DNA from 2 places in the Streptomyces sp. NPDC026673 genome. Region 1 is predicted to be linked to the other one. Evidence: riboswitches for the same ligand, from Rfam matches in the RefSeq annotation. Region 1 holds a riboswitch; the other holds the start of a gene.
What was found. Region 1 has a riboswitch for S-adenosylmethionine ahead of thrC (threonine synthase). Riboswitches for the same ligand answer to the same signal wherever they lie in the genome.
Positions count from the first base shown of each region.

Region 2: another riboswitch for S-adenosylmethionine. It lies ahead of AB0F62_RS22475 (aminotransferase class V-fold PLP-dependent enzyme); the one in region 1 lies ahead of thrC (threonine synthase).

Region 1 covers NZ_JBEZXR010000001.1:199,482-206,988, reverse strand. Annotated here, with positions in the region: gene AB0F62_RS00995 (hypothetical protein) at 1-152, opposite strand, end outside; gene AB0F62_RS00990 (copper homeostasis protein CutC) at 205-906, shown strand; gene groL (chaperonin GroEL) at 1,019-2,641, opposite strand; gene AB0F62_RS00980 (cold-shock protein) at 2,990-3,196, opposite strand; gene AB0F62_RS00975 (ubiquitin-like small modifier protein 1) at 3,620-3,898, opposite strand; gene thrC (threonine synthase) at 3,944-5,230, opposite strand; SAM riboswitch class I at 5,249-5,376, opposite strand; gene AB0F62_RS00965 (glucosyl-3-phosphoglycerate synthase) at 5,534-6,505, shown strand; gene AB0F62_RS00960 (trehalose-6-phosphate synthase) at 6,777-7,507, shown strand, end outside.
Region 2 covers NZ_JBEZXR010000033.1:33,015-40,521, reverse strand. Annotated here, with positions in the region: gene AB0F62_RS22500 (NlpC/P60 family protein) at 1-89, opposite strand, end outside; gene AB0F62_RS22495 (NYN domain-containing protein) at 405-1,703, opposite strand; gene AB0F62_RS22490 (hypothetical protein) at 1,898-2,149, opposite strand; gene AB0F62_RS22485 (rhomboid family intramembrane serine protease) at 2,264-3,043, shown strand; gene AB0F62_RS22480 (Lrp/AsnC ligand binding domain-containing protein) at 3,040-3,321, shown strand; gene AB0F62_RS22475 (aminotransferase class V-fold PLP-dependent enzyme) at 3,350-4,717, opposite strand; SAM riboswitch class IV at 4,862-4,978, opposite strand; gene trpD (anthranilate phosphoribosyltransferase) at 5,097-6,161, opposite strand; gene AB0F62_RS22465 (cytochrome bc complex cytochrome b subunit) at 6,287-7,507, opposite strand, start outside.

The DNA.
Region 1 (7,507 bases):
TAGCGGCGGTGCGGCTCGGCCCAGCGGGCGATCAGGTCCTTGCCGTAGGGCACCGGGTCGACGGACTCCGTCTGGCAGCGGCGCAGCAGGTCGCACCAGCGGGTGAGGAGGACGGAGCCGGTTTCGGGTGCGGTGTCAGCCATGAAGGTCATTGTGGGGCACGGGGGGTCGCGGGCACGGGAGGGCATGTGACACCCTGGAGATATGTCTAGACCAATTTTCGAAGTGATCGCGCTCGACGCCGACGACGCCCTCGCGGCCCAGACGGGCGGCGCGGACCGCCTCGAACTGGTCACCGACATGTCGGCGGACGGCCTGACCCCGTCCCGCGAGACCTTCGCGGCCGTACGCGCGGCGGTGGACATCCCGGTCCGGGTGATGCTGCGGGGCCGCGCCGACTTCGCCGTGGGCGGCGGCCGGGAGGCGGACGCGCTCTGCGTGGCCGCGGCGGCGCTGCGCGGCGAGGGCGCCGACGAGTTCGTGCTCGGCTTCCTCGACCCGACGGGCGCGCCGGACCTGTCCGCCGTGCGCCTGCTCGCCGACGCGATCGGCTCCGGCGCCCGGTGGACCTTCCACCGCGCCATCGACCACTCCGCCGACCGGGAGGCCGTGCGCTCGGCCGTGCGCGGGCTCCCCGGGCTCGACACCTACCTCACGGCGGGCTCCGCGCGCGGGGTGGACGCCGGTCTCGGGCATCTGCTGGCGGAGGCCGGGCGTCCCGGCGAGCCCCAGCTCATGGTGGGCGGCGGGCTCCGCGCGGAGCACCTGCCCCGGCTCCTGGCGGCCGGCATCGACGCCTTCCACGTCGGCGGCGCGGTCCGTCCCGCCGGCTGGGCCGGGCCGGTCGACCCGGAGGCGGTGCGCACCTGGCGCGAGCTGCTCGACGCGCCGGTCGCCGTTCGGTGACCGGGCCGGCCGCGCCCGTCCCGAGGAACCCGGCAACGCCCGAGGGCGGTACCCCGCGTGGGGTACCGCCCTCGGTCGTTCTGCCGTGGTGCGGAGTCCTGATCCGGGAGGATCAGAAGTCCATGTCACCGCCGGGCATACCGCCGCCGGCCGGCGCGGCGGCCTTCTCCGGCTTGTCGGCGATGACGGCCTCGGTGGTGAGGAAGAGCGCGGCGATGGAGGCCGCGTTCTGCAGCGCGGAGCGCGTCACCTTGGCGGGGTCGATGATGCCCTCGCCGATCAGGTCGACGTACTCACCCGTGGCGGCGTTGAGGCCGTGACCCGGGGTCAGGTTGCGCACCTTCTCCACCACGACACCGCCCTCGAGGCCGGCGTTGACGGCGATCTGCTTCAGCGGGGCCTCGAGGGCCAGCTTCACGATCGACGCGCCGGTGGCCTCGTCACCGTCGAGCTCGAGCTTCTCGAAGACGTTGGACGCCTGGAGCAGGGCCACGCCACCACCGGCGACGATGCCCTCCTCGACGGCGGCCTTGGCGTTGCGCACCGCGTCCTCGATGCGGTGCTTGCGCTCCTTGAGCTCGACCTCGGTGGCGGCACCGGCCTTGATGACGGCCACGCCGCCGGCCAGCTTCGCCAGACGCTCCTGGAGCTTCTCGCGGTCGTAGTCCGAGTCGCTGTTCTCGATCTCGGCACGGATCTGGTTGACGCGGCCCTGGATCTGGTCCTGGTCGCCGGCGCCGTCCACGATCGTGGTCTCGTCCTTGGTGACGACGACCTTGCGGGCGCGGCCGAGCAGGTCGACGCCGGCGTTCTCCAGCTTGAGGCCGACCTCCTCGGAGATGACGGTGCCACCGGTGAGGATGGCGATGTCACCGAGCATGGCCTTGCGGCGGTCGCCGAAGCCCGGAGCCTTGACCGCGACGGACTTGAAGGTGCCGCGGATCTTGTTGACCACCAGGGTGGACAGGGCCTCGCCGTCGACGTCCTCGGCGATGATCAGCAGCGGCTTGCCGGACTGCATGACCTTCTCCAGCAGCGGGAGCAGGTCCTTGACCGCGGAGATCTTGGAGTTGACGATCAGGATGTACGGGTCGTCGAAGGACGTCTCCATACGCTCCAGGTCGGTGGCGAAGTACGCCGAGATGTAGCCCTTGTCGAAGCGCATACCCTCGGTGAGCTCCAGCTCCAGACCGAAGGTCTGGGACTCCTCGACGGTGATGACGCCTTCCTTGCCGACCTTGTCCATGGCCTCGGCGATGAGCTCGCCGATCTGCGGGTCGGCGGCGGAGATGGAGGCGGTGGAGGCGATCTGCTCCTTGGTCTCCACGTCCTTCGCCTGCTCCAGCAGGGCGGCGGAGACGGCCTCGACGGCCTTCTCGATACCGCGCTTCAGGGCCATCGGGTTGGCGCCGGCGGCGACGTTGCGCAGGCCCTCGCGGACCAGCGCCTGGGCGAGGACGGTCGCGGTCGTCGTGCCGTCACCGGCGACGTCGTCCGTCTTCTTCGCGACCTCCTTGACCAGCTCGGCGCCGATCTTCTCGTACGGGTCCTCGAGCTCGATCTCCTTGGCGATGGACACACCATCGTTGGTGATCGTGGGGGCGCCCCACTTCTTCTCGAGGACGACGTTGCGGCCCTTGGGGCCGAGGGTGACCTTGACGGCGTCGGCGAGCTGGTTCATCCCGCGCTCGAGACCGCGCCGTGCCTCCTCGTCGAACGCGATGATCTTGGCCATGTGAAGTGGTCCTCCCGGACTTGGGGTCCCCCCGCGGCACAGGGCTGCGGGGAAGGATTACTCCAGGACCGTGCCGGCGCCCGCGACGGACGGCCTGCCCTCCCGCCGGTTCCTTTCCGGCGTTCGAGCGGGCCTCACCCACTCGGTCCTTTGTCACTCTCAACGTCAGAGTGCTAACGCCAATGATTAGCACTCGCCCTAGGAGAGTGCAAGCCGCTTGGCCGGTGCCGTGGACAACCCGCAGGTCGGCCCGGAACGCACGAAGGCCCGCCCCCGTGTGGGGGCGGGCCTCGACGCGTACGTTTGAGCGGCCGTACGCGAAGTGCTCCGTGGCCGATGCGCGGTGCGTCAGCCGGCTGCGAGACGGACCATGTCCGCCTGCGGCCCCTTCTGGCCCTGCGAGATCTCGAACTCGACCCGCTGACCTTCCTCGAGGGTGCGGTAGCCGTCCATCTGGATCGCGCTGTAGTGCACGAAGACGTCCGCACCACCGTCGACCGCGATGAAGCCGTAGCCCTTCTCCGCGTTGAACCACTTGACGGTGCCCTGAGCCATTCCTAACTCCCCTATTGCTGGCCCTTCGCAGACCCGCACCTCGCGGACCCGGGTCAGACCTCACCCCCTACAGCCAAGGGGGCGTGCGCCGGAACGCGTCGACCGCGGCTGAATGTATCTGCCCGGACGCGGTCTGCAACAGGTCAATCGGACGAGAATTCCGGGCACGAAGAAACGGAAGAAGAGCCTGATCGGCTGATAATCCGGGGCAACTCGGACCGGACATAAGCGGCCAACGAGACAATCACCGCGTGAATTTGGCGATAAATCGCCGACAACGCCGCTCCCGGGAAAAGGGGTTGCGCAGAGCGTTGCAGGGAGTTGCGATCCGTTCAGGGCAACTGTACAGCCCTTCAACTACCGCTCAAGCACGGAGGGGTGCCGGGAAGCCCCGGCACCCCTGCCACTCGCGGTCCGTGCGGATCAGCAGCCTCCGGCGACCGCCGGGATGATCGAGACGGACGCGCCCTCGCCCACCGCGGTCTGCAGGCCCTCGGAGAAGCGGACGTCGTCGTCGTTGACGTAGACGTTCACGAAACGGCGCAGCTTGCCCGTGTCGTCCAGGACCCGCGCGGAGATGCCGGGGTGGTTCGCCTCCAGCGAGTCGATGACCTCGGCCAGGGTGCCGCCGTCGGCCGGGACCTCGGCCCGGCCGCCGGTGTAGGTGCGGAGGATGGTCGGGATGCGGACGGTAGCGCTCATGATGCGGGGTTCACCTTCAGTCTGGGTCGGCCGGGGCGGTCGGGGTCAGCCGGCCAGGCCGGCGGCACGGAACGCGTCGAGGCTCGGGCGGATGGTGGCCGTGGGGCGGGAGGTCGGGGCGACGGCGTCCAGCGTCTTGAGGCCGTCGCCGGTGTTGAGCACGACCGTCTCACCGGCCGGGTCGAGCTGCCCGGTCTCGATCAGCTTCCGCAGCACGCCGACCGTCACGCCGCCCGCCGTCTCGGCGAAGATGCCCTCGGTCCGGGCGAGCAGCTTGATGGCGTCCACCACCTGTTCGTCGGTGACGTCCTCGACGGCGCCGCCCGTGCGCCGGGCGATGTCCAGGACGTAGGGGCCGTCGGCCGGGTTGCCGATGGCGAGCGACTTGGCGATGGTGTTCGGCTTCTGGGGGCGGACCACGTCGTGGCCGGCCTTGAAGGCGGTGGAGACCGGGGAGCAGCCCTCGGCCTGGGCGCCGTAGATCCGGTACGGCTTCTCCTCCACCAGGCCGAGCTTGATCAGTTCCTGCAGCCCCTTGTCGATCTTCGTCAGCTGCGAGCCCGAGGCGATCGGGATGACGATGTTGTCCGGCAGGCGCCAGCCCAGCTGCTCGCAGATCTCGTACGCGAGCGTCTTGGAGCCCTCGCCGTAGTACGGGCGGAGGTTGACGTTGACGAAGCCCCAGCCCTCGCCGATCGGGTCGCCGATCAGCTCGCTGCAGAAGCGGTTGACGTCGTCGTAGGTGCCCTCGATGCCGACCAGCTCGCCGCCGTACACCGCGGCCATGACGACCTTGCCCTCCTCCAGGTCGTGCGGGATGAACACGCAGGAACGGAAGCCGGCGCGGGCGGCCGCGGCGCCCACGGCGCCGGCCAGGTTGCCGGTGGAGGAGCAGGACAGGGTGGTGAGGCCGAAGGTGCGGGCTGCCTCCAGGGCGATGGCGACGACCCGGTCCTTGAAGGAGTGGGTCGGGTTGCCGGAGTCGTCCTTGATGTGCAGGCCGCCGGTGACGCCCAGCTCGCGGGCGAGGTTGTCGGCCTTGACCAGCTTGGTGAAGCCCGGGTTGAGGTTGGGCTTGGCGGCCACGTCCGCGGGGACGGGCAGCAGCGGCGCGTAGCGCCAGATGTTGTTCGGCCCGGACTCGATCCGCTTGCGGAGGGTCTCGGGATCGCCGCCCGGGAGGTCGTACGCCACTTCGAGCGGCCCGAAACAGACCTCGCAGGCGAAGAGCGGAGCCAGCGGGAAGCGCTCGCCGCACTCGCGGCAGGAGAGCGCGGACGCGGGCCCGAAGGCGGAGTCTGTGGACGCGGATGCAACGGTCTGCGCAGCCATGTCAGGCGAGGCCCTTTCTCCTCATCTTCCTCGCGGCGCATCTCGCCGCGAGACGGAATTGGCACCTTCCCCACCTGGACCTCGCGGTCGGCGGGAGGGTTGCCGGGGCTTCAACGGGCCGTTCCCTCTGCCCCTCTGGATGAGCGGTATGGCGCCGGGCGCGGGGCCCGGGCATTTGTCCGACAAGGCGCGATCACCGTGGACATACGATGGTCATGCCTCGTGTTCAAGACTGTAACCGACGACCTCGAACCTGGTCATGGCCCGTCCGTCCTGCGAGACGGGCAGAAACGGAGCAACCCGGTGCTCGACGAGGTAGCCGGCTGGCTGCAACGGCGGTCCTGGACCGCCGACCGCAGGCCGCTGCCGCAGCTGCTCGCCGCCAAGCGCGCCGCGGGTGCGCGCGGCACGGTCAGCGTCGTGCTGCCCGCCCTCGACGAGGAGGCCACGGTCGGGGAGATCGTCGCCACGATCCGCCGGGAGCTGATGAGCGAGGCCGTTCCGCTGGTCGACGAACTCGTCGTGCTGGACTCCGGATCGACCGACCGCACCGCCGAGGTCGCGGCCGCCGCCGGGGCGGTCGTCGTCCACCGGGACGACGTGCTCCCGCGGCTGCCCGCGGTGCCCGGCAAGGGCGAGGTGCTGTGGCGCTCGCTGCTGGTGACGCGCGGGGAGATCGTCTGCTTCGTCGACTCCGACCTGCGGGAGTTCGACGCGCGGTTCGTGTCGGGGATCGTCGGGCCGCTGCTCACGGATCCGGACGTGCAGTTGGTCAAGGCGATGTACGACCGCCCCCTGGAGACCGGCGGCACGCTGGTGCCGGCCGGTGGGGGGCGGGTGACGGAGCTGGTCGCGCGGCCGCTGCTCAATCTGCACTGGCCGCGGCTGGCGGGGTTCGTCCAGCCGCTGGGCGGCGAGTACGCGGCGCGGCGCTCGCTGCTGGAGCGGCTGCCGTTCCCCGTGGGATACGGGGTGGAGCTCGGGCTGCTCGTGGACGCGCTCAACACGGTGGGGCTCGACGCGCTCGCCCAGGTCGACGTGGGGGTCCGGCACCACCGGCACCAGGACGGCCAGGCGCTGGGCCGCATGGCGGCGGCGATCTACCGGACCGCGCAGATCCGCTTGGCGCGGGGTCATCTCGTACGCCCCGTCCTCACGCAGTTCGAGCGGTCCCCGGACGGCGGTTTCGAGCCGCGCGTCCACGACGTCGCGACGGAGGAACGCCCCCCGATGCGCACGGTCCCCGAATACGCCCGCCGCCGCGCGGTGGCGTAGGCCTCCGGCCCGGTAGCGGGTCGGCCGCTCGCCGGAGGCCGGTGCCCATCGCCCGGGGGTTGTGGGAAGTCGTTCCGCAAGGCGAAACGGGTTGGCACACCCTCACCACCGGCGTGCATACGCCGACGACACCCGCGGTACCGCACAGGTGCGGCGTCGTCGTGAGGTTGCGCCAGCCCTCCCCAGCTACCGCGGGGGGCACCCGGCTGGAAACCCCCGGCTGGGCTAGCTCGTACGTTTGCCGCCGGGCATGCGTGGCTAGGCTGGCCGCATGGTCGCATCGCATGCCGCGCGCGTACTGGTCGCGTCCAACCGCGGCCCCGTGTCGTACAGCCTCCGCGAGGACGGCACGCTCACCGCCCGCCGCGGCGGCGGCGGACTCGTGTCGGGGCTGAGCGCGATCGGGCCGGACGCGGACGCCGTCTGGGTCTGCGCGGCCCTCGGCGAGGGCGACCGGGCCGCCGTCCTCCGCAGCTCCGGAGGGACGGGCCGCCTCGCCACCGCGGACACCGGCGGCCAGCACGTACGGATGCTGGACATCCCGGCGGACACCTTCGCCTCGGCCTACAACGGCATCGCCAACTCGGTGCTGTGGTTCATCCACCACATGCTGTTCCAGACCCCGCTGGAGCCTGTCTTCGACGAGGACTTCCGCGAGCAGTGGGCGGCGTACACGGCCTACAACGCCGCCTTCGCCGACGCGCTCGCCGACGAGGCGGGCCAGGGCGCCGCCGTCCTGGTGCAGGACTACCACCTGGCCCTGGTGCCGCAACTGCTCCGCTCGCGCCGGCCCGACCTGCGCATCGGCCATTTCTCGCACACCCCGTGGGCGCCGCCGGACTACTTCCGCCTGCTGCCGGACGACGTCGCGGCGGAGGTGCTGAGCGGCATCCTCGGTTCCGACCGGGCCGGTTTCCTGACCCGCCGCTGGGCCGACGCCTTCGCCGCGTGCTGCGCCGACGTGCTGGGCGCGTCCGTCATCCGCGACGAGGGCAGCCTCAC
Region 2 (7,507 bases), on a different contig from region 1:
GCGGACAGCGCGACGGCGGCGGCGGCGGTAGCGGTGAGCACGGTGACACGCGTGCGACTGGCCTGCTTGGGACGACGGTGGGACGCCACTCGGGCGAGCTCCTTCTTCCTCCAGCCGCCTGCCGCATGCATCGGGAACTGCGTTCCCCGGCCCTGAGCGTCGGCGTCCCCCGTCGTACGCACGGCACTTCAGATCGGCGGGACCTCCGCCGCCATCCGGGCTGGATGATCGACTGGGCAGAGGTTCGAGCCACGACCCTAGTGACCATCTTGTGATCGGATCAAATCCCTGAAGAAAAAAAGTCGCTCAACCGCGTTTTCTTTACATACATCGCACGTGTAGTGATGACGAGTTGACACTGCGTCCCCGAAAAGCGCCCCAGACGCCCCACGGTGTGCTCCAGGTCACACCCGGGCAAGTCGCTTCAGTAGCAAGGTGGATGCGACGGGGCGAGCGCCGGCGCGGGCCGTACCGTCCGCAACTTCGCGATCGGAAGAAACCACCACAATCGGACGACCGGGAGGTTCCGCCCGAACCAGACGTCGGATCAACTCGTCCGCGGTCTCGCCGGCCTTGCTGAACAGCACCCGTACCCCGCGCGGCGGGGCCAGCAGTACCGGGGCGTCCAGGTCGGCGCCGTCGAAGACGCAGGTGACCTCCGCGCCGCTCTGCGCGGCCAGCACCGCCAGACCGCCCAGCAGCCGCAGCCGCTGCTTCTCCAAGGGCAGTGCCGGATAACCGGTCTTGGTCACGTTGTAGCCGTCGACCACCAGATGGGACTGCGGCAACGCCAGCAACTGGTCGAGCAGCGCGGGGTCGTCCTCGGACAGGGCGCGCCGCGCGATGTCCTTCGGGCTGATCGCCCCCGGCGTCACCGCGTCGACGGTGTCCGCCGGCCGGGCGCCCAGGGTGTCGCGCGGCGGCAGCGCCAGCTCCCGACGCAGTCCCGAGGCGGCGTCCAGCACGGTGTCGAGCAGCAGCCGCAGCCGCATGTCCTCCGTGCTGCGGCCCTCCCGGGCAGCGCGCCGGGAGGCCTCCACGGACTGCTCGGCCTCGGCGAGCCGGGCCCGCAGCCGGCGTGCCTCGCCGTCCGCCGACGCCTTCTCCGCCGCGGCGGCCGCGCGGGTCTCGTCCAGTTCGGCCTCGACCTTGCGCAGCGCGGCCTCGGCCCGCTTCACATCGCTCGCCGCGCTGCGCAGTTTGCGCTGCAGCGACTCGGCCTCCTTGCGGACCGCGTCCAGTTCGGTGCGGACCCGTACGGCCTCGGTACGCGCCTGGGTCCGCGCCTCGTCCAGTTCGGCCTTGAGCTGCCGCAGCTCGCGCTGCGCCTCCTCGCCCGCGCGTTCCGCGCTGGCCCGCTGCGCCTCCTCGCCCGCCGCGGCCACCAGCTTGGCCCAGCCCGTGGGGCGCAGCAGGTACGCGGCGGCCGCCACGTCCAGCGGATCGACGGCGGGGGGCGGGGTGCCGGCGTCCAGCGCCTCGCACAGCTCGGGCTCGGACTCCCGCAGCCGGGCGCCCACCCGCTGCCGGAAGGAGGGGTCCCCCTCCAACGCCGTGGCGAGCGCGGTCGCGGCGAACTTGGCGCGGCGGCTCGGGGTGAACCGCGCGTAGGGGCGCAGCACCGCGGGCAGCTCGGCCGGGGTCAGCCCGCCGAACGCGTCCGCCGCCAAGGCGACCACGCGGTGCCGTACGCCCTCGGGCAGCGGGCGGTCGAGCGACTCGCCGTGGACGGACCCCTCCGGGGCAGCCGCAGCCTCGGGCGCGGCCGATTCGTCGCCACGGCCCGGGTTACCGCCGGTCCCGTCCACCCGTCACTCCCGTCCAGTCCGTGGGCGCCTCCCCGGCCTCCTTCAACCTCTCTGGCCGCGCCGCATTCTTCTATTGTCCCCGGCCGCGCTCAGGCCTGCGCCGCGGCCGCCGCGTCGGGCCGGTCGACCAGTTCGACCTGGTCCACGGCATTGCACCAGCGGCAGCGCACCGACTCCACGGTCTCGCTGACCACCTCGCGCTCCTCGACCGTGGGAGCGCCCGCCAGGTCCAGGTGGACGTACTCCACGACCTTGCTGGAACGGGTGACGTCGAACCGGGTCAGATTGCCGCACAGGGTGCACCGCCAGCGGGTCGTGGCGGTCGGCAGGGGAACCGGCATCGGTCGTCTCCTCGGTCGCGCGGATGCGTTCCGGTCACCCTACGGCCTCCGCGGTGCCCTTCGCTGCGGCGAGGCGCCCCATGACCGTTACACCCGTTCCGTCATGATCGGACCATGGTCATCCCGGTGTACGACAAGAACCCCGTCCACCGCACACCCGTGGTGACGTACGCCCTGATCGGGCTGTGCGCGGTGGTCTTCCTCATCGGCCCGTCCTCCGGGTTCAACCCCCTGTACGGCATCGGCCACGATCAGGTGTGCGCCCAGGCGACCTACTTCGCCCGCTGGGGTGTCATCCCCACCGAGCTCTGGCACGGGCGGATCAGCCCCGCGCAGGTGCCGATGCCCACCGGGTGCCCGCCGCTGGGGTCCTTCGCCGTCTCGCCGTTCGTCTCGGTGCTCACCGCGCTCTTCGTCCACGGCAGTTGGGTGCACCTGCTCGGCAACATGCTGTTCCTCTGGGTCTTCGGCGACAACGTCGAGAACCGCATGGGCCGCTTCCGGTTCCTCCTCTTCTACATCGCCTCGGGCTACCTGGCGACGTACGGGTACGCGCTGGGCCACGCCTCCTCCACCCAGACCCTGGTCGGCGCCTCCGGTGCGATCTCCGGGGTCCTCGGCGCGTACCTCTACCTCTACCCGCGGGCCCGGGTGACCAGCGTCTTCCCCTTCCTGTTCTTCCTGCCGCTGCGTTTCCCCGCCTGGATGGTGCTCATCTTCTGGTTCGTCCTGCAGTGGCTCGCCGGCGAGGTCCACCAGACCGGTCCGGGCGTGGCCTACCTCGCGCACATCACCGGCTTCGTCTTCGGCTTCCTGTGCACATGGGTGTGCTACCGGGCAGCGCCTAAGCTTGAGCCCGCAGCCAGGGCGAGCCAAGGAGACCTACAGCCGTGATCACCGCGATCGTGCTCATCAAGACCAGCGTCGACCGTATCCCCGAGATCGCGGAGTCCATCGCCGCGCTCGACAGCGTCAGCGAGGTCTACTCCGTCACGGGCACGTACGACCTGGTCGCCATGGTGCGGGTGGCCCGGCACGACGAACTGGCGGACGTCATCCCGGGCCGGATCAGCAAGATCCCCGGCGTCGAGGCCACGGACACGCACGTCGCGTTCCGCACCTACTCCCAGCACGACCTCGAGACGGCCTTCGCCATCGGCCTCGACGCGTGACGCGACGCCGGCTCCGGGGCCGGCGCGGTCAGGCCTGGTCCCGGTCCGGCACGCAGCGACCGTCCTCGGTGCGGTAGCGCCACTTGGCGCCGTCGGCCACGAGCTCCCGCACCGCGCCGACGAAGCGCTCCACGTGCTCATCGGGGGTGCCGGCGCCGAAGGAGACGCGGATGGCGTTGAGCGACCTCTCGCCGAGGGCGGTGTCGGGGGCACCGCACTCGCCCGGCTCCTGCGGGGCGCCGCCGAGCAGGGTGCGCACCAGGGGGTGGGCGCAGAAGAGACCGTCGCGGACGCCGATCCCGTACTCGGCCGAGAGCGCGGCGGCGAAGTGGGAGCTGTTCCACCCCTCCACGACGAAGGAGATGACGCCGACCCGGGGGGCGTCGTCGCCGAAGAGCGAGAGCACCTTCACCTCGGGCACCTCGGCGAGTCCGGCCCGCACCCGGGCCACCAGTGCCTGCTCGCGCTCGACCAGTTGGTCGAACCCGGCCGCCGCCAGCGCGCGGCAGGCGGAGGCGATCGCGTACGCGCCGATGACGTTGGGCGAGCCGGCCTCGTGCCGGGCGGCCGTGGTGTGCCAGTCGACGTCCACCCCGCCGTCCTCGCGCCGCGCCACCCGCCGCGAGGCGCCGCCACCGGCCAGATAGGGCTCGGCCGCGAGCAGCCAGTCGGACCGGCCGGCGAGCACACCGGAGCCGAAGGGCGCGTACAGCTTGTGGCCGGAGAAGGCCACCCAGTCCACGTCGAGTTCCGCGATGTCCACCGGGTGGTGCGGGGCGAGCTGTGCCGCGTCCAGCACGATGCGGGCGCCGCGGGCGTGGGCGGCCGCGGCCAGTTCCCGCACGGGCCAGAGCTCACCGGTCACATTGGACGCACCGGTCACACAGACGAGTGCCGTTCCGCGCGGCTCCCGGGCGTCCAGCGCCCGCTCCAGCGTCGCCACCGCCTCACCCGGGGTGCGGGGAGCGCTCAGGTACGTCACTTCGGCGTCGCGCCACGGAAGCAGGGACGCGTGGTGCTCGGTCTCGAAGACGAAGACGCTCGTCCCGTCCGGCACGGCGGCGGCCAGCAGATTGAGCGAGTCGGTGGTCGAGCGGGTGAAGATCACCTGGTCGCCGGTGCGGCAGCCGAGGAACTCGGCGACCGTGGCCCGGCTCTGCTCGAACAGGTCCGTCGACAGCTGCGAGAGGTATCCCGCCCCCCGGTGCACACTGCCGTAGTACGGCGCGTACGCGGCCACGTCGTCCCAGACCCGCTGCAGCGCGGGCGCGCTGGCCGCGTAGTCCAGGGCGGCGTAGCCGACCTCGCCGCCCGTCACCAGGGGGACGAGGACGTCGCGCCCCAGGACGGGCAGCGGGGTGGCGACGGTCGTGGGGACGGCAGGGCGCAGCGACATGGCGAAGTCTCCTGTGAGCAGGCAGAAGTGAAGGGACGTCAGCCGATTTCGGCGATGACGGAACAGCCCTCCGGCACGACGGGCCGAGGGTGGGGAGGGGCCTTGGGGCCCTAGCGCATTCGCTTGCTCACGGAAGAACTCCTCTGACCGCGCTTGCCGCAGACCTCGCTGCCTGCGGCCTGGTCATCACCCGGGGCACCCCGCCACGGAAGGAGGGTTGCCGGACAGCGGGCCGGGGCCGTTTCGCTGTCACTCGTGACCTGCGCAGCATCATGCCACACGGCCGGAGCGCCGCAAGCCGGAGTCCGCATCCCGGACGGGCGGACAGCGCGAAGGGCCGGGGCGACCGCCCCGGCCCTTCGCCACTCCTGCCCGCGCGCTACGCCTGCGTCGCCGCGGCCCACCTCTCGAGCGTCTTCGCCGCCGCGCCCGAGTCGATCGACTCGGCCGCCCGGGCGATCCCGGCCGCGATCCGGTCGGTCAGCGAACCCTCTCCGCCCTCCAGCGCCACGAGCGCGGCCGCCGAGTTCAGCAGCACGGCGTCACGGACGGGGCCGGTCTCCCCGGCCAGCATGCGCCGGGCGACATCGGCGTTGTAGGCCGCGTCCGCACCCCGCAACGACTCGATCGGCACCAGGTCCATGCCGACGTCGCGCGGGTCGAAGGACACCTGCTCGACCTTCCCGTCCCGGACGACCCATACCTGCGAGGTGGCCGTCACGGTGAGCTCGTCCAGCCCGTCGTCGCCCCGGAACACCAGGGCCGAGGACCCGCGACGGGCCAGCACGCCGGCGATCAGCCCGGCCATCCGGGTGTCGAAGCAGCCGACGGCGGAGGCACCGACGCGCGCCGGGTTGGTCAGCGGGCCCAGGATGTTGAACGAGGTGGGGATGCCCAGGTCGCGGCGGGCGGGGGCGGCGAACCGCATCGCCGGGTGGAACTTGGCCGCGAAGCAGAAGGTGATCCCGGTTTCCTCGGCGACCTTCGCCACCCGGTCGGCGGGCAGGTCCAGGTTGATGCCGAGCTTCTCCAGGACGTCGGAGGCGCCGCTGGCGCTGCTGGCCGCGCGGTTGCCGTGCTTGACGACCTTGGCGCCGGTGCCGGCGATGACGATGGCGGACATCGTCGAGATGTTCACCGTCTTGGCCCGGTCGCCGCCGGTGCCGACGATGTCCACCGCGGGGCCGGGGATGTGCAGCGGCTCCGCGTGCGCGTACATCGCCTCGACGAGCCCGGTGACCTCCTCGACGGTCTCCCCCTTGGCCCGCAGGGCCACCATGAAGCCGGCAACCTGGGCGTCCGAGGCCTCGCCGCTCATGATCCGGTTCATCGCCCACGCCGCCTCGGCGGCGCTCAGGTCCTTGCCGCTCAGCAGCGCACCCAGGACGTCGGGCCAGGAGCCGCCCGCCATTGATACGCCTCCGGCGGGGTTCGCAACGCTCATGGTCCACTCCATGGGGTCTGGTGTACGGGGAGAACCTTCGGCACCAGCCTATCGGCGCCGGGGAACGGGAAAGGGCCCCGTCCATCGGATGGACGGGACCCTGCCCGGTGGCACAGCTTCAGTGATCAGTGGTGACCGTGGCCGCTCGTGATCTCCTCGTACTCCTCGGTCGTGGCCTTGGGGATCTGCGTCCCCTCGCCGTAGTAGCCGCGCGACAGCTTCGCGCGCAGCTTGGCCGTCCGGCCGACCTTCTTCTCCACGCCGTTCTCGTCGACCTCGGGGCCGATCTCGAGCGGCTGGGGCTGCTCGTGCTGGGTGAGCTTGAACAGCGCACCCTGCTCCAGCGGCTCGTGGATCTCGATGAACTCACCGTGCGGGAGCCGCTTGATGATGCCGGTCTCGCGACCGTGCAGCACCTTTTCGCGGTCGCGCCGCTGCAGACCCAGGCAGATCCGCTTGGTGATGAAGAAGACCAGCACCGGCAGGACGAAGACCCCGATCCGGACCACCCAGGTGATCGCGTTGATCGATAGATGGAAGCGGGTGGCGAAGAGGTCGTTGCCACCGCCGACGAGCAGGATCAGGTAGAGGCTGATCCAGGCGGTGCCGATGCCCGTACGGACGGGCTTGTTGCGCGGCCGGTCGAGCAGGTGGTGCTCGCGCTTGTCACCGGTGACCCACGACTCCAGGAAGGGGTAGACGCCCATGAAGCCCAGGACCAGCGGGAAGATCACCAGCGGGATGAACACGCCCAGGACGAGGGTGTGGCCCCACAGGTTGATCTCCCAGCCCGGCATGATGCGGATCAGGCCCTCGGAGAAGCCCATGTACCAGTCCGGCTGGGCGTCGGTCGACACCTGGTCCGGCCGGTAGGGGCCGTACGCCCACACCGGGTTCACGGAGACCAGCGCGGACATCGCCGCGATGACACCGAAGACCACGAAGAAGAAGCCGCCCGCCTTGGCGGTGTAGACCGGGAAGAACGGCATGCCGACGACGTTCTTCTCGGACTTGCCGGGACCCGGGTACTGAGTGTGCTTGTGGTACACGATCAGGATCAGGTGGGCCACCAGCAGGCCCGCCATGATGCCCGGGATCAGCAGCACGTGGATCGTGTAGAACCGCGGCACGATGTCGTGCGCCGGGAACTCCCCGCCGAAGAGGAAGAACGAGAGGTACGTGCCGACGATCGGCACGGACAGCACGGCGCCTTCCATGAAGCGGATACCGGTGCCCGACAGCAGGTCGTCCGGCAGCGAGTAGCCCATGAAGCCGTCGAACATGCCCAGGAACAGCAGCAGGAAGCCGAAGACGTAGTTGATCTCGCGCGGCTTGCGGAACGCGCC